DNA from 3 places in the Brevibacillus gelatini genome. Region 3 is predicted to be linked to each of the others. Evidence: riboswitches for the same ligand, from Rfam matches in the RefSeq annotation. Region 3 holds a riboswitch; each other region holds the start of a gene.
What was found. A riboswitch is a leader RNA that binds a small molecule or an ion and turns the genes downstream of it on or off. The one in region 3 is predicted to bind lysine.
Positions count from the first base shown of each region.

Region 1: it holds a riboswitch for lysine, as region 3 does, so the genes downstream of both, AAFJ72_RS06810 (aspartate kinase) here and AAFJ72_RS04935 (amino acid permease) in region 3, are expected to answer to the same signal.
Region 2: it holds a riboswitch for lysine, as region 3 does, so the genes downstream of both, dapD (2,3,4,5-tetrahydropyridine-2,6-dicarboxylate N-acetyltransferase) here and AAFJ72_RS04935 (amino acid permease) in region 3, are expected to answer to the same signal.

Region 1 covers NZ_CP154342.1:1,353,098-1,357,253, reverse strand. Annotated here, with positions in the region: gene AAFJ72_RS06815 (DUF2507 domain-containing protein) at 1-139, shown strand, start outside; gene AAFJ72_RS06810 (aspartate kinase) at 248-1,489, opposite strand; lysine riboswitch at 1,840-2,027, opposite strand; gene uvrC (excinuclease ABC subunit UvrC) at 2,114-3,895, opposite strand; gene AAFJ72_RS06800 (DUF2164 domain-containing protein) at 3,934-4,156, opposite strand, start outside.
Region 2 covers NZ_CP154342.1:2,996,424-3,000,579, forward strand. Annotated here, with positions in the region: gene AAFJ72_RS14405 (aspartate aminotransferase family protein) at 1-918, opposite strand, end outside; gene dapD (2,3,4,5-tetrahydropyridine-2,6-dicarboxylate N-acetyltransferase) at 933-1,643, opposite strand; lysine riboswitch at 1,764-1,951, opposite strand; gene AAFJ72_RS14415 (flavodoxin) at 2,104-2,547, shown strand; gene AAFJ72_RS14420 (GNAT family N-acetyltransferase) at 2,647-3,192, shown strand; gene AAFJ72_RS14425 (EcsC family protein) at 3,193-4,011, opposite strand; gene AAFJ72_RS14430 (hypothetical protein) at 4,032-4,156, opposite strand, start outside.
Region 3 covers NZ_CP154342.1:941,795-945,950, forward strand. Annotated here, with positions in the region: gene AAFJ72_RS04930 (aminotransferase) at 1-670, shown strand, start outside; gene AAFJ72_RS04935 (amino acid permease) at 904-2,343, opposite strand; lysine riboswitch at 2,457-2,643, opposite strand; gene AAFJ72_RS04940 (DinB family protein) at 2,729-3,223, opposite strand; gene AAFJ72_RS04945 (CGNR zinc finger domain-containing protein) at 3,396-3,953, shown strand; gene AAFJ72_RS04950 (alpha/beta fold hydrolase) at 4,130-4,156, shown strand, end outside.

The DNA of each region.
Region 1 (4,156 bases), 410 kb from region 3:
GCGGCTCAGCCGCACCTTGTCCCTGGAAGCCGGAATCATTGCCGGCAGCATTGAGCGATGGAAGGGCAAGGACACGTCCTCACAGCTGGAGATCGAAAGCTTGTCCCGCATTCTCATCAAGGTGTGGACGCAAAAGTAAACGCGATGCCCCCTCGGGTTCGGGATGCCCCTCTGCTTCTGACGCCCCTTGAAATACTTGCGTTAAAAAGATGCCCCCTCTGCCAGTGGGCGAGGGAGCATTCGCTTCTTACAGGCCGTGCACGACTGCTGTCTGTTCCACGTCAAGCCCGTATGCCGTATGCAGGCTGCGGACGGCAAGCTCGGTTTGCCCGGCAGGAATGACGCAGGACACTTTGATGTCGGACGTTGAAACCATTTTAATGGAAATTTCTTGTTCAGCCAAAACGCGGAACATTTCTGCGGCGACACCCGGATTGTTCACCATGCCGGAGCCGACGATAGACACTTTGGTCAGGTTTTGCTCGAAGTCGACTTTGTCGAAGCCCAGCTCTGCTTTGTTGTTTTCCAGCGTATCCAGTGCCTTTTTCAAGTCATCTCCCGCGACTGTAAACGAAATATTCGTGACAGCGGCTTCGTAGGAGCTTTGAATGATGATGTCGACGTTCACCTGGTTGTCTGCGAGTGTGTTGAACAGGCGGGAAAGAGTCCCCACCTTTGCCGGCATCCCGACAACCGTAACTTTGGCGACATCCTCGTCATGCGCGACTCCACTTACTACTCTTCCTGTTTCCATGTTGGCAACCTCCTCAACGTACGTACCCTCTTCAGCAGTAAAGCTGGAGCGGACCACCAGCCGTACCTTGTATTTTTTCGCAGCCTCTACCGAACGCGGATGCAGGACGCCTGCGCCGAGATTGGCAAGCTCCAGCATTTCGTCATACGAGATCGTATCCAGCTTGCTTGCTTTCGGCACCACCCGCGGGTCTGCCGTATAAACGCCGGAAACGTCTGTAAAAATCTCGCATTTGTCGGCATTCAGGCTGGCTGCCAGCGTAACCGCCGATGTATCCGATCCACCGCGGCCGAGCGTCGTAATTTCTCCTTCGTCGCTAAGACCCTGAAAACCTGCCACGATCACGACGCGGCCTCGCGCAAGCTCTGCCTGAATGCGCTTTGGATCGATTTGTTTGATCCGCGCCCGGCCGTGAATGGCTTCCGTCGTCACTCCGGCTTGCCAGCCAGTCAAAGAGATGGCATCGTAGCCTTTGGAATGCAAGGCCATCGCGAGCAGAGCGATCGATACCTGCTCCCCCGTGGTCAGCAGCATATCCAGCTCACGCTCGGAAGGGTAGGCGCTGATCTGTTTGGCCATATCTACCAGAACGTCCGTAGATTTGCCCATCGCAGACACGACGACTACCATGTCATGCCCTTCCTCTTTGTAGCTGATAATTCGGTCCGCAACTCGTAAAATTCGCTCAATGGTCCCTACAGAGGTGCCTCCGTATTTTTGCACGATCAACCCCATGCGGCTTCTCTCCCTTTTCCATTTCCAATGTTTGTAGAATGTATCGTTTTTTCTCGTTTTATTAGCTTGTTTTCGCCGTTTGTTTCCGAAAAATTTTACCTGTCACTTTGCACTTTATAAGAGACTACCATCGACGCCTAGCGATCTCCCTTTAAGCGGATGGTTGTTCTTGCTGAATCGGGCTTGTTTGCTCTTGCCGTTTGATACGTTCCGATTCAGTAAAAAAAGGCACCGACAAGGAATAAGTACCTGCCGCTGCCTACTGTATCGACATACCGGTTCCTCCTTCCCAATACACGCGAACAATGCAGCACATGACAGGACAACACCTATCAACGCTCACATTGACACCGTGAGATAGCACTCCATCTGACGCCGGTTTAAGAGCCAGATGACAGTCCTGCACTTGTTCAATGCAGACCCAGCATGGAGAAGCACGGGTTTTCCTCCACACTTCGGCGAATTCCCCTTTCCCGCTCCCTTCACAGATACCCGATCTCAGGGTGGTACTCTTGGTTTTCGCGCCTCTACCTCACTTCATCAGGGAAGTGAGGCTAACTATTCTGTTTGAAAGGCATTATATCATGGGAATCCGAGCGGTTCAATTGCTTTTTTGCAAAAAAGTCATGTCTCCAGCTTGCGCAAATGGGCGATAATCTGCTTTGCCAGCTTGTCGCCGATCCCGATCTGCCGGAAATCTTCGACCGTCGCCTCGCGCATTTTTTTCAGCGAGCCAAAATGGGTAAACAACAGCTTGCGCCGCTTCTCGCCGATGCCGGGAATTTCGTCCAACTGGGAAGAGAGCATCGTCTTCGACCGGGATTGCCTGTGAAACGTAATCGCAAAACGGTGCACCTCGTCCTGAATGCGCTGCAGCAAATAAAACTCGTAGCTGTCCCGCTTCAGATTGATCGGCTCCGGCGGATCGCCGTACATCAGTTGCGCGGTTTTGTGCTTTTCGTCCTTGGCCAGGCCGCAGACCGGGATGTACAGGCCCAGCTCGTTTTCCAGCACGTCCATGGCGGCTCCGATCTGTCCTCTGCCCCCGTCGATGACGATCAGGTCGGGCATCGGCTGGTTTTCCCGCAACAGCCGCGAGTAGCGTCTGCGGATCACTTCGCGCATGGACCCGTAGTCGTCCGGCCCTTCCACTGTCTTGATTTTGAATTTGCGGTATTCCTTTTTGTCCGGTCGTCCGTCTGTAAACACCACCATCGCCGACACCGGCTCTGTCCCCTGAATGTTCGAGTTGTCAAACGCCTCGATCCGGTGAGGGACACCGATCCCCAGGATGTGCCCCAGGTTGTGCACCGCCTGAATCGTCCGCGCGTCGTCCTTGGACATCAGGGCGAACTTTTCCTGCAGGGCAATCCGCGCATTTTCACAAGCCATCTGCACCAGCTCGCGCTTTTTGCTGCGCTTGGGCGTCAACACCTTGACTCCCAGCCATTCACTGAGCAGTTCCGGCTCGCTTTCCTCCGGCAGCAAAATTTCTTTGGGCAGCGCGTTTTGCTTGTCGTAGTAAAACTGGGTGACGTACGACATGAAGTCCTCGCTCTCGCTTCCGTAGTACGGAAAGGAGGTCGTCTGGCGCTCGATCATCTTGCCCTGGCGCATGTAAAAAATTTGAATGCACATCCAGCCTTTTTCCACAGCAAAGCCGATAATGTCGCGGTCGACCGTGTCGGTGAACGTAATTTTCTGCTTTTCCATCACCGCTTCGATGCTCCTGATCTGATCGCGGTATTCCTTGGCCCGCTCAAACTCCATCGCCTCTGCGGCCTGGAGCATTTTTTCCGTCAACTGCTGCTTCATCTGCTCATGTCCGCCGTCGAGGAAGCGGCTGATCTCATCCACCAAACGCTGGTTTTCCTCAGCCGGAACCTCGTACACACAGGGGGCGAGACATTGGCCCAAATGGTAGTACAAGCATACCTGCTTGGGCATGTTGCGGCATTTTCGCAAAGGATAGAGCCGATCGAGCAGCTTTTTCACCTCGGACGCGTCGCCGGCATTCGGGTACGGACCGAAATACTTCGCCTTGTCTTTTAGCACTTTTCGGGTAATTTCCAGCCGCGGCTGCGCTTCGTTTGTAATTTTGATGTACGGATATGTTTTGTCGTCGCGAAGCATGACGTTATAGCGCGGATCGTACTTTTTAATGAGGTTGCATTCCAGAAGCAGCGCCTCGATGGCAGACGACACCACGATATACTCAAAGTCCGCGATCTCGCTGACCAAAAGCTGTGTCTTCCCGTTGTGGCTTCCCGTAAAGTACGAGCGCACGCGGTTTTTCAGCACCTTGGCCTTTCCGACGTAAATAATTTCCCCGCTTGCATTTTTCATCAGGTAGCAGCCGGGCTTTTCCGGCAGCACAGCCAGTTTGTCTTTCAACGTACGGTTCATGGCTGCTCCCTCCATTTTCTTCTCACGGCCTTCTCACCTTATCGTTTTTTCATGACAGGCTGCTCAAGGACGTACAGTTCATCCTCCAGCGCGTTCATCCGCTCCACCACAAGCTTGCGGCTGTCCTCTACGCCCTGGTTATAGAAAAACGGCCCCAGCTCTCTGGAAAAAAAGGCAATCAGCTCTTCCGTCTCCAGATTGCCCAGTTCCTCGCCGCGTTCTGACTGAAAATAACGTTGCACCTGCAACACGAGATAGTTC
Region 2 (4,156 bases), 2.1 Mb from region 3:
TTCCACGCTTTTCGCAAAGGCTGGATCGAGCAGCTCATCCAGCACGACGTTGCCAAGAGCCGCCGAAAGCGGTGACGGTGCAAAGGTCGTCCCGTGGTCGCCCGGCTTGAACTGGTCCATCAGCTTCGTTCCGGCAATCACACCACCGAGCGGCAGCCCTCCGCCTACGCCTTTGGCAAACAGGATCAAATCCGGCGTCACGCCTGCGTGCTGGTAGGCAAACAGCTTCCCGGTACGTCCCATGCCTGTCTGGATTTCGTCGATGGCAAACAGCATGCCTTCCTCCCGGCAAATCGCTGCCACCTCGCGCAAAAACGACTCCGACAGCGGCACGACCCCGCCAGAGCCGAGCACAGGCTCCATCAAGACAGCGGCTGGCTTTGCATCGCGGCAAATCGCCCGCAAGCCGTCCGCATCCTCAGGGTCCAGCTCATACACCGGAAAATCCGGTTGCGGAAAATCCTGATACACATGGGCTTGTCTGGTCAGCCGCACCGCGCCCAATGTCCTGCCGTGAAAGCTGTTGCGCAGCACGACAATCCCTTCGCGCCCGGCTCCTTCTGCCTTCGTCCATTTGTGGATCATTTTGATTGCCGCTTCGGTCGCTTCCGCACCGGAGTTGGTGAAAAACACTTTTCCCGGGATCGACTGCTCCACCAGCCGCTTCGCCAACTTGATTGCCGGCTGGTTCAAAAATACGTTGGAAATGTGCAGGAAGCGCTCGCCCTGTTCGCGCAGCGCCTGGACAATTCGCGGATGGGAGTGGCCGAGCACATTGACGGCCAGCCCCGTAAACAAATCCAGATACTTTTTGCCCGCTGTATCGTACAGGTAGTTGCCTTCCCCTTTTTCGATGGCAATTGGCAAGCGTTTGTAGGAAGAGACGATGTATTGTTCATCAAGCGTACGCCAGTCCATGTGAGCTCTCTCCCCTACAGCTGACGTAGCTCCTGCTTGATCTCCGTCTTGGAGCGAGTTTTGTCGTCGATCTGTTTGATGACACGCGCAGGTGTACCCGCAACAACCGTGTATGGCGGCACGTCTTCAATCACGACTGCGCCCGCAGCCACAACCGCGCCTTTTCCTACGCGAACGCCTTCCAGCACGACCGCGTTGGCACCGATCACGACGTCATCTTCCACGACAACCGGTTGCGCGGAAGGCGGCTCGATGACACCTGCGATGACAGAGCCTGCGCCGATATGGCAGTTTTTCCCGATGGTTCCGCGACCACCGACGACGACGTTCATGTCGATCATTGTGCCTTCGCCAATCACGGCCCCGATGTTGATCGTAGCGCCCATCATGATAACGGCGTTGTTTCCGATTGTCACCTGGTCGCGGATGATCGCGCCTGGCTCGATGCGCGCCTGGATTCCTTTTGTGTCGAGCAGCGGAATCGCCGAATTGCGGCGGTCGCTTTCCACGACGTAGTCTTCGATTTTGTCAGCGTTCGCAGCCAGAACCGGCTCGATTTCTTTCCATTCGCCAAACACAACGCCTGTCGTGCCTGTAATAAACGTCTTGGAGTTGGCACCGAAGTCAATGCCCTCCAGATTGCCTTTCACGTATACTTTCACAGGTGTTTTCTTCTCGCTTTTTTGAATAAACGCGATAATTTCATTGGCATCCATCATGTTCACTGGTACTTCCTCCTTTTAATAAAAAAGCTTTGCCAGTCAGCGAAAGCGAATCGCTCCCCCTGACTAAAAAAAGCAATGAGTGCATACGCTATCTCATTGCTTTTGATACTGCTCAAGCAAATCGTAAATAGCGCTCCACAAAAAGACGTCCTTTTTGTGACAGGATGCTCATTGTTCATGAATCACCCCAGCCACTGCTATCCAAGGGGAACAGCAACAGCTTCGGCGCTTTAGCCTTTCCTTCCTTTCCTGCCCCCTGGCAGACTACGAAAAGATGTACTCATCTTCAGCGCACCTCTATTTAGACTTCCAATATTATAATTTCACTTAACTCTACCAAAATCAATCACTTGTGGCAACAGCTTTGTGGAAAGAAAAATAATCATTGACAACGAGAATCATTTTCATTATTTTATTTTGTGAGAATGATTTTCATTATCTTATTGGAGGTTTGCTTATAATGAGCCGCATTTTGATGGTTTACGCAAGCATGACAGGAAATACACAGGAAGTTGCAGAAGCAATTGCCGAAGGAATCCGTTCCACCGGAAAAGACCTGGAGATAAAAGAAGTCATCGATGCCACTGCTAAGGAACTGGAAGACTACGATGCCATTTTGCTCGGCGCCTATACATGGGGGGACGGCGAACTGCCAGACGAGTGCCTGGACTTTTACGAAGAGATGGACGATATTGATTTGAGCGGAAAAAAAGTCGCAGCGTTCGGTTCTTGCGATTCCGCTTACGAGCACGTCGGCGCTGCTGTAGATATTTTGCTGAAAAAAGCGAGCGAGCGCGGAGCAGAAACGCCACTCGAAGGTTTGAAAATCGAGCTTTCCCCTAACGAAAAAGAAGTAGAAATTTGCAAACAGTTTGGCGTTTCCTTCTCCGAACTGCTCGGCTAAGGTCAGCCAAGGACAGGGCTTTTGTCCAAAAAAGCCTTTCTGCGCAAGCGCTGTCATGCTATAATAGCACTCCACTTTTTCCAAAAGGGGGTTGCTATCATGACGTTACATACAGATACGGTCTATTTGCGACCGCTGCAACAAAAAGACGCAGCCGAGCTTCTGGAGCTTCGGCTGCGTAATCATGCTTTCCTGCAACCATTCGAACCGATTCGTCCTCCCTCTTTTCTGACATTGAGCGGGCAAGAGGAGCAAATTGCGAAAGCAGAGCAAGACTTCGCAGCCGGGACCGCCTTCGCCTTTGGCGTGTTTTTGCGCGAAACGGACGAAATGATCGGCCGCGTCGCTCTGTCAAACGTCGTGCGCGCCGCCTGGCAAAACGCGACCATCGGCTACTTCATGGATCAGGCGAAAAACGGCAAAGGCTACACTACAGCCGCCGTCCGGCTCGCACTCGGCTACGCCTTCCAGGAAGCCGGGCTGCACCGGGTACAGGCTGCTGTCATGCCCCGCAATACTCCCTCCATCCGCGTACTGCAGAAAAACGGCTTTCGCCAAGAAGGATTGTCCTTGCGCTATTTGCAAATCAACGGCGTGTGGGAGGATCACCTCATTTTTGCGATCACGGCAGAGGATTGGGCCTAATCAATCCGCTGCGCCTTGCTGTGCGCGCAATCGCTCCAGGATTCGCCGCTTGCGGTACAGCATTCGTCCCGCTTCCGCGACGTCCTGGACGGTTGAGCGATTCAGGTACGCCCCGAACAGGATTCCTGCAATCGGCACCATCTGAAACAGCTTTTTCCAGCCGAAATTTTCCGTATACGTCACCACGACCTCCCGCCAGCCCTGCAACTGCGCGATCACGTCTTTTTGGGCAGCAGGCTCGTCAAAACGCGACAGCTCGGCCAGTATCGCCTTTTTCCCGACAATATCCGAAGACGCGAATTGCAGGCATTTGACCACGAACAGGCGCTCCCGCTTCTCTTCCGGCCGATAGCCGTAGCAAAGCGCCATTTCTTGCAGGATCTTCAGCGAGGTGCCCAGCAGCAAAGGAATGTCAATCGCCAGCGTAAAAATGCCGCCGATGCCTGTCGTCGCGCCCTGTACCGTGGCAAAAGCCGCCCGTGACTCCGTCAGATTGCGGGCAATCTCATCCATGAGGACGAGCGGTGCCCCCGCGACGTCTTCTGCCTGCGGCATTTCCGCGCCAAGCCCCTCCAACCGGGGACGGAACTTGCTGTAAATCGCCTTATCTTGAACAAGGTACGTCCCGCCTGTTTCGAGAAACGCGGCCATCTCGTCCACGGCCGTGCCCAGCTTTTCCCTGACGAAATTCGGCGTAATTTTATCGAGCCAAACGAACGGAAGTCTGCCTAGTTTTTCCCAAAACCACAAGTCGTTCTGGTCGCGCTCCCATGCCTCCACCTCTGCCAATGCCTGCTGCAAAAACGGTCTCGACTCCATCTGACGACATCCCTCCCGAACTAATTGCCCTGTGTTTCTTTGCCACGCTTCCATTGGCATTGGTTGCGAAGCAGCGCTTTGACATGCGCCCGCAGTTCCTCTGCTGAAGAAAAACCGGCAAATTCCTTACTGTCTGTTACGATTC
Region 3 (4,156 bases):
AGCGATCATCTTCTGCTATCCGAACAACCCGACAGGAGGTACGATGACGGCAGACGAATGGAAGACGCTTTTGCCGATCATCGAAAAGCACGACCTCCTGGTGATCTCCGACGAAATTTACGCGGAGCTGACTTACGGACGCATGCACGACAGCATCGCGGCTCTGCCGGGGATGAAGGAGCGGACGATTTTGATTTCCGGCTTTTCCAAGGCGTTTGCCATGACGGGCTGGCGTCTCGGGTACGTGTGTGCGACGCCTGACCTCCTGGCTGGCATGCTGAAAATTCACCAGTACACGATGCTGTGTGCGCCGACGATGGCACAGATGGCGGCGCTCGAAGCTTTGCGCCATGGGCGCGGCGATATGGAGCGGATGATCGAGAGCTACCGCCAGCGCCGCAACTACGTAGTCGACGGCTTCCGCCAGATCGGGCTTACATGCCACGAGCCGGACGGAGCGTTCTATGCATTCCCTTCCGTGGCGGCCACAGGACTTAGCTCTGCCGAGTTTGCCGAAAAGCTGCTGATGGAAGAAAAGGTGGCGGTCGTACCGGGTGACGTGTTCGGCGAGAGCGGACAAGGACACATTCGCTGCTCGTATGCAACGTCCATGGAGCAGTTGAAAAAGGCGCTGGAACGGATGGAGCGCTTGATGGGACGATTGCGGTAAACAGAACAAGAGGAGGACAGTCGCAGGGCTGTCCTCTTTTCTGTAGCGGTCGCGGGTAAGGTCGTCTATGTGAGAACGACAAAAGGCAACGACTCGTACTGTTGATTTACCTGATCGTTTTTCCATGCTTCGGCTTTTGCGGTGTTGCTTTCATTCAGCGCTGTCTGCGACACAAAAAAAGATTCCCTGCGATTGAGGGAATCTTTTGGCGTGCTGGCTGCAGACGCTGTATCTTACTCATCCATGCTGAGATCGACTTTGTCCAGCGGCACCAGCTTGCTTTTTTTCGTATATTTGTAAACGAGCCAGACGATCAAAAACAGCGGAAGTCCGATATAAGAGACGAGAACGCCGTTCCAGTCGATTTCTCCGCCCAGGAACGCGGAGTAGTTCTGGCCGATAATGACAATGCAGCAAATAATGAAAGCGAAGATCGGACCGAACGGGAACAGCTTCGCCCGGTACGGCAAATCGCGCAGATCGCGTCCTTGCGCCAAATAAGCTTTGCGGAAGCGATAATGGCTGATGGCGATTCCGAGCCAGGCGATGAAGCCGGACATACCGGAGGCGTTCAACAGCCACACGTACACTTCACCATCACCGAACAGCGAGGACAAAAACGCCAGTGCGCCAATGGCAGCCGTCATGATGAGGGCATTGACGGGTACGCCGCTGCGTGTCACTTTGGCAAACCATTTGGGTGCTTTGCCTTCTTTGGCCAACACCCACAGCATGCGGGTAGAAGCGTACATGCCCGAGTTCCCTGCTGACAGAACAGAAGTGAGGATGACCGCGTTCATGACGGAAGCGGCAAAGGCAAAGCCGGCTTTTTCAAATACAATTGTAAACGGACTGATGGCAATATCGGTAATATCGCCGCTGATGAGATTCGGGTTGTCATACGGAACGAGCAGTCCGATAATCAGGATCGCGAAAATATAGAAGAGAAGGATGCGCCAAAAAATCTGGCGAATCGCTTTCGGGATGTTGCGGCCAGGGTCTTCGCTCTCCCCGGCAGCTACACCGACAAGCTCGGTTCCCTGGAACGAGAACCCGGCAATCATGAACACGCCCAGGAGGGCCATGAAGCCGCCGTTGAATGGCGCATCGCCTTTGGTGAAGTTTTGGAAGCCGACTGCTTCGCCGCCCATGATGCCAAAAATCATCAGCACACCGATCGCGATAAAGGCAATGACCGTCACGACTTTAATCAGGGCAAACCAGTATTCCGATTCGCCGTAGCTTTTGACAGACAACAAGTTAAGAGTAAACATAAGGGCGAGGAACAGGGCACTCCACAAAATGGCGGGAGTATCCGGGAACCAGTATTTCATAATGAGCGCCGCGGCGGATAGCTCGACGGCAATCGTAATGGCCCAGTTGTACCAGTAATTCCAGCCCAGCGCGAAGCCGAGCGACGGATCGACGAATTTGGTAGCGTAGGTGGAAAAGGAGCCGGATACCGGCATGAAGGCTGCCATTTCCCCCAGGCTGGTCATCAAAAAGTAAACCATGATACTGATGGCGATGTAGGCGACCAAGGCTCCGCCTGGTCCAGCTTCGTGAATCGAGCCTCCACTCGCCAGGAACAGTCCTGTTCCGATGGAGCCGCCAATGGCGATCATCGTCAAATGGCGGGCTTTCAAACCACGTTGCAGTTGATTCTGTGACATACGATGCTTGCACGACCTTTCTGAAATTTTGAGAAGGTCGGTCGGAAACGAAAAAACCGCCAATAGCCAAAAAACGGCACAGGGCGGTATAATCCAATCCCCACCAAGCCTTCACTGAAGATAGCACACCACGTTTGCCCGGCATGCAAACGTGACAGTTCTGTCCCTTTCGGGTACAGCCCCAGCCCATGCGCACAGAGATACGCGATGAACTTCGGCGACTTTTCCCTTTCCTGGAGTCATTGATCTCTTCTGAATCTCGTACAGGATGACATAAAAGCCGCGACCTCTATCCTCACCGTGAATGATGAGGATAACATGTATTGAATTGATTTACTTATCAACTATATAAGATTGGTGAGGATTTATCAATGTAAAAGTTTGGCTATTCAAATGACCGACGCGCAGGCCAGGAGCCTTGCAGCTTGCGGATTTGCACGATTTGTCCTGTGTGAAAAGCGTCATGGAGGATGATGCTCATCACCCTTTGCCCGGCCGGGATGCTCGGAAGCGGCTGATCGAACTGTTCCTCTGACAGCGCGGCGAGCTTTTCCTGAATCTGCTGATGGACGGCTTCCAGGCGCTGCAAGGTAGCTTGCCAGGCAGCTTCGTCATCAGGTCCTCCCGAAGGCCGGAACGTGTCGTCGTTCGTCTTGGCCGTATGGATGAATTCCGTGCCGGACAGACGATGCAGCAACTGTTCCTTGTAGTAAAGCAGGTGGCTGACATTTTCCCAAATCGTGTTGGCGGCCTCGCCTTCCGGTCGCCAGCTTGCTTGCGCAGCCGTTACTCCGGCCAGGGCGTCCTTGAGCGGCGGAAACCAGTCTTCCTTGTCATACGTGCATTCCCAGTAGTGAGCAAGCAGTTCCATCCGGTTCATGTGGTTCCTCCTCGTCTATTAAACAGATTGGTGAAGCGTTATAATGGCATGGCAAAAAGAAATGCTTTGTAACCAACAAAAATGGTTATGATAGTTACAGAATTAAGATACCATATGCTGGTTTTTCATACAAGAAGCAAAAGAGAAGAAGAACAGATGGGGGAAGAGTGAAGTGGACTGGCTGTGCATTGATTTTTTAAACAGTGATTGGCGTGACTCGCGCGGTTCTGGCCGCAGGGAAAATCGGCTGGCGAAGCAGGAATGGCTGGAGCGGTTTTTGCGGAGGTACGATTTGCATGCTCCGTTGCCGATTGATGAGGCGAGTGCTGCGGCGCTGCTCCATATGCGCGAATATATGCGCGGCTTGCTGGAGCAGGTTGTGCGTGGAGAAGTTTTGCGCCAGGAGGATTTGGAGGAGTTGAATCAGACGCTCGCGAAGGCGCCTTTTTACGTTCGCGTCATCACTGCGGACAAGGAGAGCGGCTATCAGCAGGAGATGGTCAGCACCGCAAGCGGCTGGGAGCTGGTGATGGCCCGCATTGCGGCTTCCTTTGCCGAACTGCTGCTTCCGGCGCACGTACAACGCGTCAAGATTTGCGACAACGAGGACTGCCGTTGGGTGTTTTACGATGAAAGCCGCAACCGGGTGCGCCGCTGGTGCGATGACAAAATGTGCGGCAATCTGATGAAAGTGCGCCGTTTTCGGGAGCGGCAAAAGGAGAAAAAGTGAGGGGATACGAGGCGCTATGGAAGATACCAGCGCCTTTTTGTTTTGGTTGGAAAACCGAATGGCGTTCGTACATGAGGACGAGTTTTTCAGCAGGAAAAGGCAAAGGACGCACATGGAAAGGAAGATTGAGACATAATAAGAAGCAAGCAATGCGGGAACGGAAGAGAGGTGGCAAAATGAGTCGGAAACGGAAACGATTGTGG